One region of the Exiguobacterium sp. s50 genome, then DNA from elsewhere that is predicted to be linked to it. Evidence: predicted binding sites of a transcription regulator. Region 1 holds the regulator's gene; each other region holds the start of a gene.
What was found. Region 1 encodes Rex, which represses fermentation and respiration genes when NADH is low (regulators of the CRP and FNR family bind a similar motif). Its sites were predicted from a motif close to TTGTGAAATATTTCACAA; they were not measured.
Positions count from the first base shown of each region.

Region 1 (3,117 bases):
TTGATCGAGAACGAGAGGACGGCACTGCGCTCATCACCGTCCGGCGCTTCCATCCGGTCGACTTTCTCGAGACGCTTGCGGACACTCTGGGCCCGCTTCGTCGTCGTCGCCCGGGCGATGTTACGCTGGATGAAGTCCTGCATTTTGGCGATTTCTTCTTGTTGCGACTCGAACTGCTTCTTCTCTTGCTCGTAGATGGCGGCCTTCTGTTCGAGATACTTCGTATAGTTGCCGACGAAGCGACGGCTCCGGTGGCGTGACAGCTCATAGACGACCGAGACGACGCGGTCGAGGAAGTAGCGGTCGTGGGAGACGATGAGGACGGCGCCTTTATAGCCGCTCAAATACTTCTCGAGCCAGCCGAGCGTCTCAATATCCAAGTGGTTCGTCGGCTCATCCAGGATGAGCAGGTCCGGACTTTGGAGCAGCATTTTCGCGAGGGCGAGGCGCGTCCGTTGTCCGCCGGAGAGCGTGTCGATGCGGCGTTCGAAATCGTCCGGATAGAAACGCATCCCGTGAAGAACGGAGCGGATTGTTGCCTCGTATTGATAGCCGCCGCGGTCTTTGAACGTATGCTGTTCTTCATCGTAAGACGACAGCAGGCGCTCATAGGCGGCCGGGTCGTTCAAAATGCGCTCTGAACCCATGTCTTGCTCCATGCGGCGCAGCGTCTTTTCTTGTTCGATTAAATCAATGAAGACAGTAAGCATCTCATTCCAAATTGTCTCGTTGGATTCGAGTCCTGAATCTTGGGCCAGGTAGCCGATGGTGACGTCTTTTGGCTTCATGATGTCGCCCGAGTCGTAGTTGTATTCCCCGGCGATGACTTTGAGCAATGTCGACTTGCCGGCACCGTTACGGCCGACAAGCGCGACGCGTTCGCCTTCTTGAATTTCGAGTTTGACGTTCTCTAAAATCGGCTCGACGCCGAATGATTTCGATAAGTTATTGACTTGCAGTAGGATCAAGTGAAAAAACCCCTTTCTCTCTATTTAGTATACTTTATTTCTTCCCCTTTTCAGGTATATTCATTGAGTGGTCATGTGAATTCGTTTACAATCAAGGTGTATGAAATTAGATTCGTTTGAAACGCGTCGTAAAAAGGAGGCTCTTTCCGTTGAGTCAAAACGAACCAAAGATTCCGCAAGCGACAGCCAAACGGTTGCCACTATACTATCGGTTTATCCAAAGCCTACATTCATCAGGAAAACAGCGTGTCTCTTCTGCTGAACTGAGCGAGGCGGTCAAGGTCGATTCGGCCACGATCCGTCGCGATTTCTCGTACTTCGGTGCGCTCGGTAAAAAGGGATATGGCTATAACGTACAGTATCTGTTAGACTTTTTCCGTAAGACACTGAATCAGGACGAGATTACGAACGTCGCCTTAGTCGGGGTTGGTCATCTTGGGACAGCTTTCGTCAACTATAACTTCCTTAAAAACAATAACACACATATCGTCGTCGGGTTCGACGCAGACGAGACAAAAGTCGGCACGACGATGTCCGGTGTCCCGATTCATCACGTGGATGAGATGGAACAGATCATGAAACAAAACAAGATTGACGTCGCCATCTTAACGGTGCCGTCTACCTATGCGCAGCCTGTCGCGGATGACTTGGTCCGCTTCGGCATCAAAGGCATCTTGAACTTCACGCCGGCCCGTCTTACGGTGCCGGACACGGTCCGCGTCCATCACATCGACTTGTCGATCGAACTCCAGTCGCTCATTTACTTTATGCAACACTATCCATCTGCTGAGGGGGTCCATCAATAATGGAATTACTATCATCGTTGCTCGTCGTCGGTATTCCAGGAGGCGCAAGTATCTTCATTATCGCCATCGTCGCGCTCATCATCTTCGGGCCGAAGAAATTGCCTGAATTCGGACGCGCCGCTGGTCAAACGCTCCGTGAGTTCAAAAATGCCACGAACGGCATGATGAACGAACATGACGAGAAAGATAAGAAAGAACTTGAGAAGAAAGAGCAGTAATCATGAATCATCAACCTGATCAAGAGCGGGCGCTGTCCGATCACTTGACAGAGCTGCGGAGACGACTGATGCTGTCGGCATTTGTCGTCTTTGCCTTCTTTTTGATCGCTTTGCCGAGTGTCAAATACGTGCTCGCCTATCTGCAGGCGGACCTCGTCGAACGAGGGCTCGAACTGAACGCCTTTGGGGTCGCGGACCCGCTCATGATTTACTTGAACTTGGCGCTCGTCATCGGGCTCGTCGCATCCGGTCCGTTTCTACTGTATCAACTGTGGGCGTTCGTCGCACCTGGTCTGCATCCGAACGAGCGGAAAGCGACGCTCGCCTATATCCCGATCATCTTCATCTTGTTCCTGATCGGTCTCGCGTTCGCCTATTATTGGTTGTTCCCGCTCGTCCTCGATATCTCGACGGACCTCGGGCAAGACCTCGGGCTAACGCAAATCATCGGGGCGTCGAACTACTTCACGTTCTTGCTGCAACTGACCATCCCATTCGGACTGTTGTTCCAGTTGCCGGTCGTGACGATGTTCTTGACGCGCATCGGTGTCGTGACGCCGTACTTCTTATCAAAAATTCGGAAGTATGCGTACTTCGCCTTGTTCGTCATCGCCGCGTTCATCACGCCGCCGGATTTGACGTCGCATCTCATGGTGTCATTGCCGCTCTTCTTCTTGTATGAAATCAGCTTATCGATTTCACGCATCACGTACCGGGGCGTGCTCCGTCGTGAGAAAGAGGCGATGGTGAAAGAGCAGATGGATTTGATGAAACAAATGAATGAGAAGTGAGCATCGTTCCTTAACGGGACGGTGCTTTTTTGTTGTCACAGTGGGTGTTCAAACTTTCGACATATTTACGTGAAAAAGTGAGCAAAAGGATTGTCAAACCTTCTTGTGAAATAGTACACTAAGTTCAGAAAGCGAATGTGATATTTATCACAAACACTAACTTGCCTAACACTCAAAGGAGAGACAACCATATGAAAATCGCAGTCATCGGATGTACACACGCAGGAACAGCAGCCGTCAAAGGATTACTCGCCAAGCACGACAATCTCGATATCACGGTGTATGAGCGGAACGACAACGTCAGCTTCCTCTCGTGTGGGATCGCCCTTCACGT
Region 1 covers NZ_JACSLP010000010.1:62,046-65,162, reverse strand. The annotation lists gene KNP68_RS13205 (ABC-F family ATP-binding cassette domain-containing protein) at 1-968, opposite strand, end outside; gene KNP68_RS13200 (redox-sensing transcriptional repressor Rex) at 1,118-1,774, shown strand; gene KNP68_RS13195 (twin-arginine translocase TatA/TatE family subunit) at 1,774-1,992, shown strand; gene tatC (twin-arginine translocase subunit TatC) at 1,995-2,783, shown strand; gene KNP68_RS13185 (FAD-dependent oxidoreductase) at 2,975-3,117, shown strand, end outside.

Region 2 (3,117 bases), on a different contig from region 1:
CAGACGCTCTTCATCGACGAGCGGGTCACCATAAATGTGGACATGGAGCTTCTCGCGGCCGATTCGGGCCAAGCGAAACGAGTTCATGACCGCCTCGACGTCCAAGGCGACATGGTTCGCCCACGCCTTATCTGTCCGTATGTAGAGGTGATAGACATCCCCCGCTTTCGTGTCGAACAATAAAAGTGCCCGCGACGGCTCTAAGACGCCCTCGATGCGTCCTCCTGCTTCGACGGCACGATATACATCTTCCCAAAAACAAGCTGGTTCTGTCATGTTGGCTCACCTCCTTCTATACTTTCATTCTAAAGGAATTTAGGCAGGACGACAAAATCGAGCATCGCCCCAATCTGCCCCGCTCTTCCGTCGGTCCACAAAAAAACCGTAGTGGCGGGAGCCAACTACGGTCATGACAGAACGAGTAATCGTTCTTATAAGACAGGTTGCATCGTTTTCAATAACACTTCTGCCGAATGATGCATCTTTTGTTTTTCTTCGTCTGACAACTCGATTTCCACGACTTGACGGATTCCTTGGCGGTTGATGATGGCCGGTACACCGATATGGATATCGTTCAAGCCGTATTCACCATCTAAATGTGCGCCGACCGTCAACAACGTGTTCTCGTTACGGAGCACAGCCTTGACGAGACGGAGCAAACCGAGACCGATGGCGTAGTACGTCGCGCCTTTGCGCTCGATGATGTGGTACGCCGCGTCCCGAACGTTGACGTAGATGTCTTCGAGGTCTTCCCATGTATACTCGTCGTTCTCTTCAAGCAACTGCTCGACCGACTTCCCGTAGATGCGGGCGTTGCTCCAGGCCGCGAATTCCGTGTCTCCGTGCTCACCCATGATGTAGGCGTGGCAGTTGCGTGGATCGACGTTGAAATAGTCACCGAGCATGTAACGGAGACGTGACGTATCGAGTACCGTTCCTGATCCGAACACGCGGTGTTTCGGTAAACCTGAGTATTTCCAAGCCAAATGTGTCATGATGTCGACCGGGTTCGAGGCGATGATGATGATGCCGTCGAATCCAGATGCCATGATGTCCCCAATCATCGATTTCATGATTTTGGCGTTCTTCTCGACGAGGTCGAGGCGAGTTTCACCCGGTTTTTGCGGAGCACCGGCAGTGATGACGACGATATCTGCTGCACCACAGTCCGTATAGTCCCCTGCCCAGACGCGCATCGGTGAAGAAGCGAACGAGACGCCGTGGTTCAAGTCCATCGCTTCGCCTTCCGCCTTCGATTTGTTGATGTCGATAATGACGAGTTCCTCACAAAGACTTGCTGTCGTCAATTGGTACGCAAAGCTGGCACCGACCGCTCCGGCCCCAACGAGCGCGACGCGTGTTACTTTTGCATGATTTAATGTTTCCATATTGATTCTCCACCCTTCGAACAATCTGTTTCATGTTTTTGTTATGTCTGTTACATAAAGATTGTAACATCATTCACAAACACTCACTACTAAGGAAACCGTTTTCACTTTGGCGATATTGTGACAAAATTCACATTCGTTTGAAACATCTACATTTTCTGTACTACCCTCATCGTAACAAGAGGAAACTAATCGTCGCGGCCGCGGCGATCGACAAAAAGTTGACGGCGTCATTGCCGAGAAAACGCCAGCCCGACACATAAGCCGTCGGCTCACGATGATGCATTTTCTTCTCGGTCAATTTGCCGCACACACGGCATCGATATTTCCGTTGCACCGTGGCCCCTAACAATGTGTCGACGACGCTGCCGCTCAATCCGAGAGCAATCAAGACGAGCGCGAACGTCACATCGATCTCGATAAATGGAAGCGAGGCGAGGATGATGACCGTGGCCCCGACAATCGACATGACCGTACCGAACACGGACACCCCACCACTCGTTCCCGGTTCGACTTCACGGAACGTCCGAATCGAGCGCGGTTTCTGCTTGGCGAGGACGCCGAACTCAGATCCCCACGTATCACTCGTCGCCGCGGCAATCGAGGCGACATAGGCGAATAACCAGGCGTCGTTTGGCGCAAGAATCATTCCAAGCGCCGTCACCATGCCGACGCCCCCATTGGCGAGCACTTGTACGAAATCACGGGGACCCGATTTCTCAACAATCTCATCGACAGGCGCCTTGTCCCGGGCACGATATTTCGAGGCGAGCGACGATGTCGAGAAGAAGACACCGAGTAAATAGAGCCCGAACCAACCGAAACCGTAGCCGATGACCGTCCCCGTCACGACCGTCAAGACGGCACCGGAGCGGGTCAACGAGCGCAATCGATAGCCGGCAAAGGCCACCAGACAAGTTACAACGAAGATGGCGAACATAAAATCGTTTCCCTTTCCGTCACGATGAATTCGACAGGAATGTCGTGTGGCTCAATCGGGATCTCATCGAGCAGTTGAACGTCATAGGCCAACGCGATGGTCGTCCCTTTGTACGTGGCGAGGTAGCGATCATAGTAGCCGCCTCCCCATCCGATTCGATAGCCGGACCGGTCAAACACGCGGCCGGGGACGATACAGACGTCAATCGAGCGCATCGTCGCTTCAGTCGTCGGTTCCAATATATTCATGACGCCCGGCTCGAGGTCTTCTAGCGAATGAATCTCATGGAACGTGAGTCCCTGTTTCGTAACTTTCGGCACAAACACCGATTTTCCTGCCTTCCATGCTAAGCGGATGAGCGGCAACGTATCAATCTCTAAATCGAGGGCGAGCGTAACAGCCACCGTGTCCGCCTCTTGCCACGCCTTCAGTTCGGTCAATGTATGTATGATGACGCGGTCCCGGTCCGACCGGTCGTCGAGTTCACGGATTTGACGATGTACGGCTTGCCGAAGTTGTTTCTTTTCAATCATTTCAATTCCCCCTTGTTCAAAAAAAAGGCCGCCACATGAGTGACGGCCAGTCTCATTATTTCACTTCGCGGTAAAGCGTGTGACGACGGAGACGTGGGTTGTATTTGCGCAATTCGAGGCGCTCTGGGTTGTTACGTTTGTTTTTCTTCGTGATGTACGTGCGATCGCCTGTTTCTGTGCAAGCTAGTGTGATTTTAACGCGCATTTCTTTCACTCCCATCTTACTAATGTTGTATCAAGTGCTTTTGCTTTACAG
Region 2 covers NZ_JACSLP010000001.1:217,773-220,889, forward strand. The annotation lists gene KNP68_RS01195 (rhomboid family intramembrane serine protease) at 1-276, opposite strand, end outside; gene KNP68_RS01200 (L-lactate dehydrogenase) at 432-1,388, opposite strand; gene KNP68_RS01205 (DUF92 domain-containing protein) at 1,558-2,328, opposite strand; gene KNP68_RS01210 (5-formyltetrahydrofolate cyclo-ligase) at 2,307-2,861, opposite strand; gene rpmG (50S ribosomal protein L33) at 2,917-3,081, opposite strand.
Region 2: a site for Rex is predicted at 1,507-1,524, ahead of KNP68_RS01200 (L-lactate dehydrogenase). Genes of this name have one in related genera too.

Region 3 (3,117 bases), on a different contig from region 1:
ACCGCCGAGGGCGATAATCATATCTGGTTGGAAGTGACGCATCGCTTCGGCACCGCGCATGACCGTCTCAACTGACGGGTCTGGCTCGACTTGGTCGAAGATGCGGTACTCGACGCCAGCCGGCAAGTTTTTGACGACTTTATCAGCAAATCCGAGTTTGACCATCATTTCATCCGTGACGATCATCGCCCGTTTTTTCGATGTGAGCGATTGAAGGTATTGGACCGAGTTTTTCTCAAAGTAAATCTTTTCAGGGACTTTAAACCATTGCATATTCACGCGACGTCTCGCCACCTTTTTCACGTTGAGTAGATGTTTCGCCGTCACGTTCTCAGAGACGGAGTTTTTACCGTACGACCCACAACCGAGTGTGAGTGATGGTGTCATTTCGTTATAGAGATCACCGATCCCGCCGTGTGCCGTTGGCGAGTTGACGATGATGCGGCAAGCTTTCATCCGGAGTCCGAATGCGAGGATGGCGGCGTCGTCAGTCGAGTGGATGGCTGCCGTATGTCCGAGACCACCGATTTCAAGCATCTTCTCAGCGATGGCGAATCCTTCTTCACGCGATTGGACTTTGTAGGCTCCGAGTACTGGGCTGAGTTTCTCATGTGAGAGCAGTTCTGTCGCACCTACCGTCTCGAGTTCGGCGATCAAGATTTTCGTATCGGCCGGGACTGTGAGTCCAGCTCGTTCGGCGATCCAGGCTGCAGGCTTCCCGACGATTTCCGGGTTGACCGCACAAGAGTCTGTTTTAATGACGAGTGTCTCGAGTTTTGCTTTCTCTTCTGGTGAGCAGAAGTAGCAACCGAGCGCCGTCATTTCGGCTTTCACTTCTTCGTACACTTCTTGGTCGACGATAATCGCTTGTTCAGATGCACAGATCATCCCGTTATCGAACGTTTTCGACAAGATGACGTCCGAGATGGCACGTTTTACTTTTGCTGTTTTGTCGATGTAGGCCGGAACGTTACCAGGACCGACGCCAAGGGCTGGTTTACCAGTCGAGTAGGCTGATTTGACCATCGCCGCTCCACCAGTTGCGAGGACCATGGCGACTCCTGGGTGGTTCATGAGCGCTTTCGTCGCGTCGAGTGACGGTTTTTCAACCCATTGAATCAAGTGTTCCGGAGCTCCCGCTTCGATGGCTGCGTCACGAAGGATGCGTGCCGCTTCACTTGAACACTGTTGTGCCGACGGGTGGAAACCGAAGATGATCGGGTTACGTGTTTTGATGGCGATGATTGCTTTGAACATCGTCGTTGATGTCGGGTTCGTGACCGGTGTGACCCCGGCGACGACTCCGACTGGTTCTGCGATGTACGTGATACCGTTTTGCTCATCGTCCTCGATGACGCCAACCGTCTTCTCGCCACGGAGTGAGTTATAAATATATTCTGTCGCAAAGATGTTTTTGATCATTTTATCTTCAAACACACCGCGACCTGTTTCTTCATATGCATGTTTCGCGAGGGCGACGTGTTGTTCGAGACCGGCTAACGCCATCGCTTGAACGATCGCATCGATTTTCTCTTGGTCGAACGTCATCAATGTCTCAAGCGCCGTGTGGGCTCTAGTGACGAGCGTATCGACCATCTGTTCTGCTGATGTTTCTACTACTGCTTTCTCTTTAACTGCCATGTTGGTTTCCTCCTCATGAATGAGAGCTTATACTGTTGACTTGATGGAGAGCACGGGGCAATCAGTTGGTTTGAGAAGAGTTTGTGCTTTCCTTCACATTCATAGAATACAATGTTTCTCGCATTTTGTGCGTGACAACAATGTGAACTCTTTCACAATATTTTTTAGGAGAATGAGGATAGGGCTTGCTTTTTCATATGACGCTCAGTAAAATCGAATGCGTTTTCATGAAAATAAAGCATATGCGATATGTAAACGCTTACATCCATTGTGTCCATGATGAGGCGAATGCGCTGTGCAAAATGTCACGGGATGAGGATTGGTCGTCCACCCTGCGCTCGGTCGTGTATAATGAAGAAAGAACCTAATTAGGAAGTGACATGATTATGCCGAGACAAGACGCAGCCGATCAGTTCGTGAAACTGATCCCATTAATTCGCCGGAAGTTATTACGTCGTTCCGACCTTCCGCAAATCCCAAACTTAAACTTTTCCCACTTTCATCTCCTCATGTTGATTGAAGATGAACGCGCGGTCACGAACGGACACATCAGTGAGACGTTATCGATTGCCCCGCCGAACGTGACGCCGCTCATCACGAAGCTCGTCGATGAGGGCTACATCACCCGCGTCCCGGACGAACGCGATCGCCGCGTCATCTGGAATCAACTGACCGAAAAGGGCGAACTCGTCCTCCGCGAGCGTCGCGATTCGTTCCGTCGCCTGTTCGAGGACCGTCTCGCGTTTCTGAACGAGGAAGAGACGGACCGCCTAATCGACAGTTTGAAGACGTTGACGGAGATCGTCGAGAAGATGGATAAAAGCGAGGGATGATTTTTGCTCGTCAACATCCACGTCTTCTTATATAATCGAGGATGAATCAATCGAACAATGGAAAGAGAGATGACATGTAATGGGTCGTAAATGGAACAACATTAAAGAGAAAAAGGCGTCAAAAGACGCCAATACGAGTCGCATCTATGCGAAGTTCGGCCGTGAAATCTACGTAGTCGCCCGTCAAGGGGAACCAGATCCAGAATCAAACCAAGCACTCAAGTTCGTCGTCGAACGAGCGAAGACGTACAACGTCCCGCGCGCAATCATCGACCGCGCCATCGACAAAGCGAAGGGCGGCGACGAAGAGAACTTCGATGAGCTCCGCTATGAAGGATTCGGACCGAACGGCTCGATGCTCATCGTCGACACGCTCACGAACAACGTCAACCGGACGGCGTCTGAAGTCCGCGCCGCTTTCGGTAAAAACGGCGGCAACATGGGTGTCAGCGGGTCGGTCGCTTACATGTTCGACGCGACGGCTGTCATCGGTGTCAACGGCATGTCTGCTGACGACGTACTCGAACTCATGATGGAGCACGACCTCGACGTCCGTGATGTCATCGAAGAAGATGAGACGGTGATCGTCTATGCGGAACCAGAAGCGTTCCATGCCGTCCAGACTGCCTTCAAAGCAGCAGGC
Region 3 covers NZ_JACSLP010000008.1:65,698-68,814, reverse strand. The annotation lists gene adhE (bifunctional acetaldehyde-CoA/alcohol dehydrogenase) at 1-1,641, opposite strand, end outside; gene KNP68_RS12050 (MarR family winged helix-turn-helix transcriptional regulator) at 2,028-2,474, shown strand; gene KNP68_RS12045 (YebC/PmpR family DNA-binding transcriptional regulator) at 2,554-3,117, shown strand, end outside.
Region 3: a site for Rex is predicted at 1,782-1,799, ahead of adhE (bifunctional acetaldehyde-CoA/alcohol dehydrogenase). Genes of this name have one in related genera too.

Region 4 (3,117 bases), on a different contig from region 1:
AAAGACGTGATGAGGCTTCGGGGGTCTGTCCTAATCGAGCATACGCTCGCGACAAAAGGAGCGGAACGGTTATGGGAGTTACTCCACGAACGAGACTACGTCCACGCGCTCGGCGCGTTGACGGGGAACCAGGCCATCCAGCAAGTGAAGGCGGGTCTCGAAGCCATCTATTTGAGCGGATGGCAAGTCGCCGCCGATGCGAACTTGTCGGGACACATGTACCCGGACCAAAGCCTATACCCGGCTAACTCGGTGCCGAGCGTCGTCAAACGGATTAACCAGGCGCTTCAACGGGCCGATCAAATTCAAACGGCGGAAGGGAAAGGCGATACGCATTGGTTCGCCCCGATCGTCGCTGACATGGAAGCCGGTTTCGGCGGTGTGCTCAACGTGTTCGAGTTGACGAAGGCGATGATTGAGGCGGGTGCAGCCGGCGTCCACTTGGAGGATCAACTCTCTTCAGAGAAGAAGTGCGGTCACCTCGGCGGCAAAGTGTTGCTCCCGACACAGACGGCCGTGAAAAACTTGATTGCCGCACGTCTCGCGGCAGACGTCATGGGGGTGTCGACGATTATCGTCGCCCGGACCGACGCCCACGCCGCGAACTTGATTACGAGCGACATCGACCCAATCGACCATCCGTTCATCGTCGGTGACCGGACACCGGAAGGGTTTTACCGCACCGAGGCAGGCATCGAGCAGGCAATCGCGCGTGGTCTTGCCTACGCACCGTACGCCGACCTCGTCTGGTGCGAGACGTCCGAGCCCGATTTGGATGAGGCACGCCAATTCGCAAATGCGATTCACGCGAAATATCCGGGCAAACTGCTTGCTTACAACTGCTCACCTTCGTTCAACTGGAAGAAGAAGCTGTCAGACGAGGAAATCGCAACGTTCCAACAAGAAATTGGTGCGATGGGGTACAAGTTCCAATTCGTCACGCTCGCTGGTTTCCACTCGCTCAACTTCGGAATGTTCGAACTCGCACGCGGATACAAAGCCCGCGGGATGGCTGCCTATTCCGAGTTGCAGCAAGCTGAATTCTCGGCGGAGCAGCATGGCTATACGGCGACACGTCACCAGCGCGAAGTCGGGACCGGGTACTTTGATGAAGTGTCACTCGTCATTTCTGGAGGCCAGTCGTCGACGACGGCATTGGCCGGATCGACCGAGGCAGAGCAATTTGAAACGCCTTCCCATTAATCGACGCCCCTCACAAAATGAGGGGCTGTTTTGTGTCCAAATTTGGAACGCGGCAATCCCGTTCACCTAAATGTGACGTATTTCACATTTTTGTCGTCAAACTCTTGCTACGCTAAACATGTCAAAACGAATATGGAGGTTATGACAGATGACACAGACATTCACGGGCGATACGCACGTATCTGAAATCGTCAAACAATGCCCGCAAGCAGCAGACATCTTCAAACGGAACCGAATCGATTTTTGTTGTGGTGGCAACCGACCACTCGCTGAAGCGACTGACAAATCGAAACGGTCGACAGAAGATATTTTAGAAGAAGTCAATGCGCTCTATCAACGCAAGCAAGAGATGAACGAGAAGAGCATCGATTGGGATGCCGCTTCTTCTTCGGAATTGATTGAGCACATCATTTATAAGCATCACCAGTTTTTGACGGACGAATTGCCTCAGCTCACACCATATGTGACAAAAGTGTTCCGGGTTCACGGACAAAATCATCCGCACCTCGGACGCATTCATCAACTGTTCAATCAATTGAAAGTGGAACTTGAACAACATATCGTCAAAGAAGAGACAGAAGACTTCCCGACGTTGCTTCGTCACGAGACGGCACCGACAGCTGAAACGAGACGGGAGCTTGATGACATCTTGGCCTCGCTCGAGTCAGAACACGCGGCAGCCGGTGACATTTTAAAAGAGTTGCGTCAAATCACGAACGACTATACGCCGCCTGAAGGAGCGTGTGGGACGTATCGTCTTGTCTATCAACGGTTAGAAGCGCTCGAATCGGATACATTTGAACACATTCATCTCGAAAACAACATTTTATTCCCGCGGGCGCGCACGTTCGCTTAAGCAGTGGCACACCTCTACTTACGTGGGGGTGTCTTTTTGTGACGTTTGATACAGATGGGAGGCAAATCAAGCGCTACGATAAAGGGGAGGCAAAGGAGTGATTAATCATGAAACGGGTGAGTGGAGTCATCGTAGGGGTGACGGTCGCCTTATTACTAAGTCAAGTCTGGTCGAGTTCAGATTCGGAGGACACCACCGTGACCATTTTGGCGGCGGCAAGCTTAGGACCGGCTTTAGAAGCGGTCGAGCGACAACTTGAAGCGGAATTCGATGGGATCGACGTTCGGGTCGTGACGAACGGGAGCGGCGCCTTGCGAGCACAAATCGATCACGGGTCTCCGGCAGATATCTTTTTAGCCGCGAGCGTTGAGATGTCGACCGATTACAAATCCCGATTCTAGAGCGGGATGCGTTTTTGCATAACGAGCTGTGGCTCGTGACACCGAAAGGGAATCCGTGCGCGGAGACGTGGGACGACTTAAACGCATGTGCTCGGATCGTCATCGGTGACCCGGTCAATGTCCCGGCCGGTCGCTACGCGAAAGCGGCGCTAGAAGTGGAAGGCGTGTGGGAAGAAGTGGAACCACGAATCATGTTCGCCCAGAATGTGAGACAAGTGTTGACGCTCATCGAACAAGGCGACGCCAATGCGGGATTTGTCTATAAGACGGAACTGACGACGGACGTCGAGTCGCTTCAGGCGGTCCCGTTTGAAGCGACGGGTACGATCGCGTATCAGGCGGTCCGATTGACGCACAACCCATACGTGCGCGATGTTTACGCGCGTTTGTTTGACGATGATATCCAAGCTCACTTTTTAGCGAAAGGATTTTCTAAATGACGCAATCTCCACTTCAACTCACATTCGAAGTCGGGATGATGGCGACGGTGAGTGCCTTCGTCCTCGCCTTCGGAGCGGCCTATTTCATGCATCACCGTCAATTCAAAGGAAAGCGGCTGCTGGAGACGGTGTTTTTACTGCCGCTCATCTTGCCGCCGACAGTCATCGGACTATACGCCTTGATTGTCCTTGGGAACAACGGAATCGGCGGATTGTT
Region 4 covers NZ_JACSLP010000005.1:145,788-148,904, reverse strand. The annotation lists gene aceA (isocitrate lyase) at 1-1,203, shown strand, start outside; gene ric (iron-sulfur cluster repair di-iron protein) at 1,352-2,059, shown strand; gene KNP68_RS15180 (molybdate ABC transporter substrate-binding protein) at 2,167-2,460, shown strand; gene modA (molybdate ABC transporter substrate-binding protein) at 2,475-2,900, shown strand; gene KNP68_RS09005 (molybdate ABC transporter permease subunit) at 2,897-3,117, shown strand, end outside.
Region 4: a site for Rex is predicted at 1,274-1,291, ahead of ric (iron-sulfur cluster repair di-iron protein). Genes of this name have one in related genera too.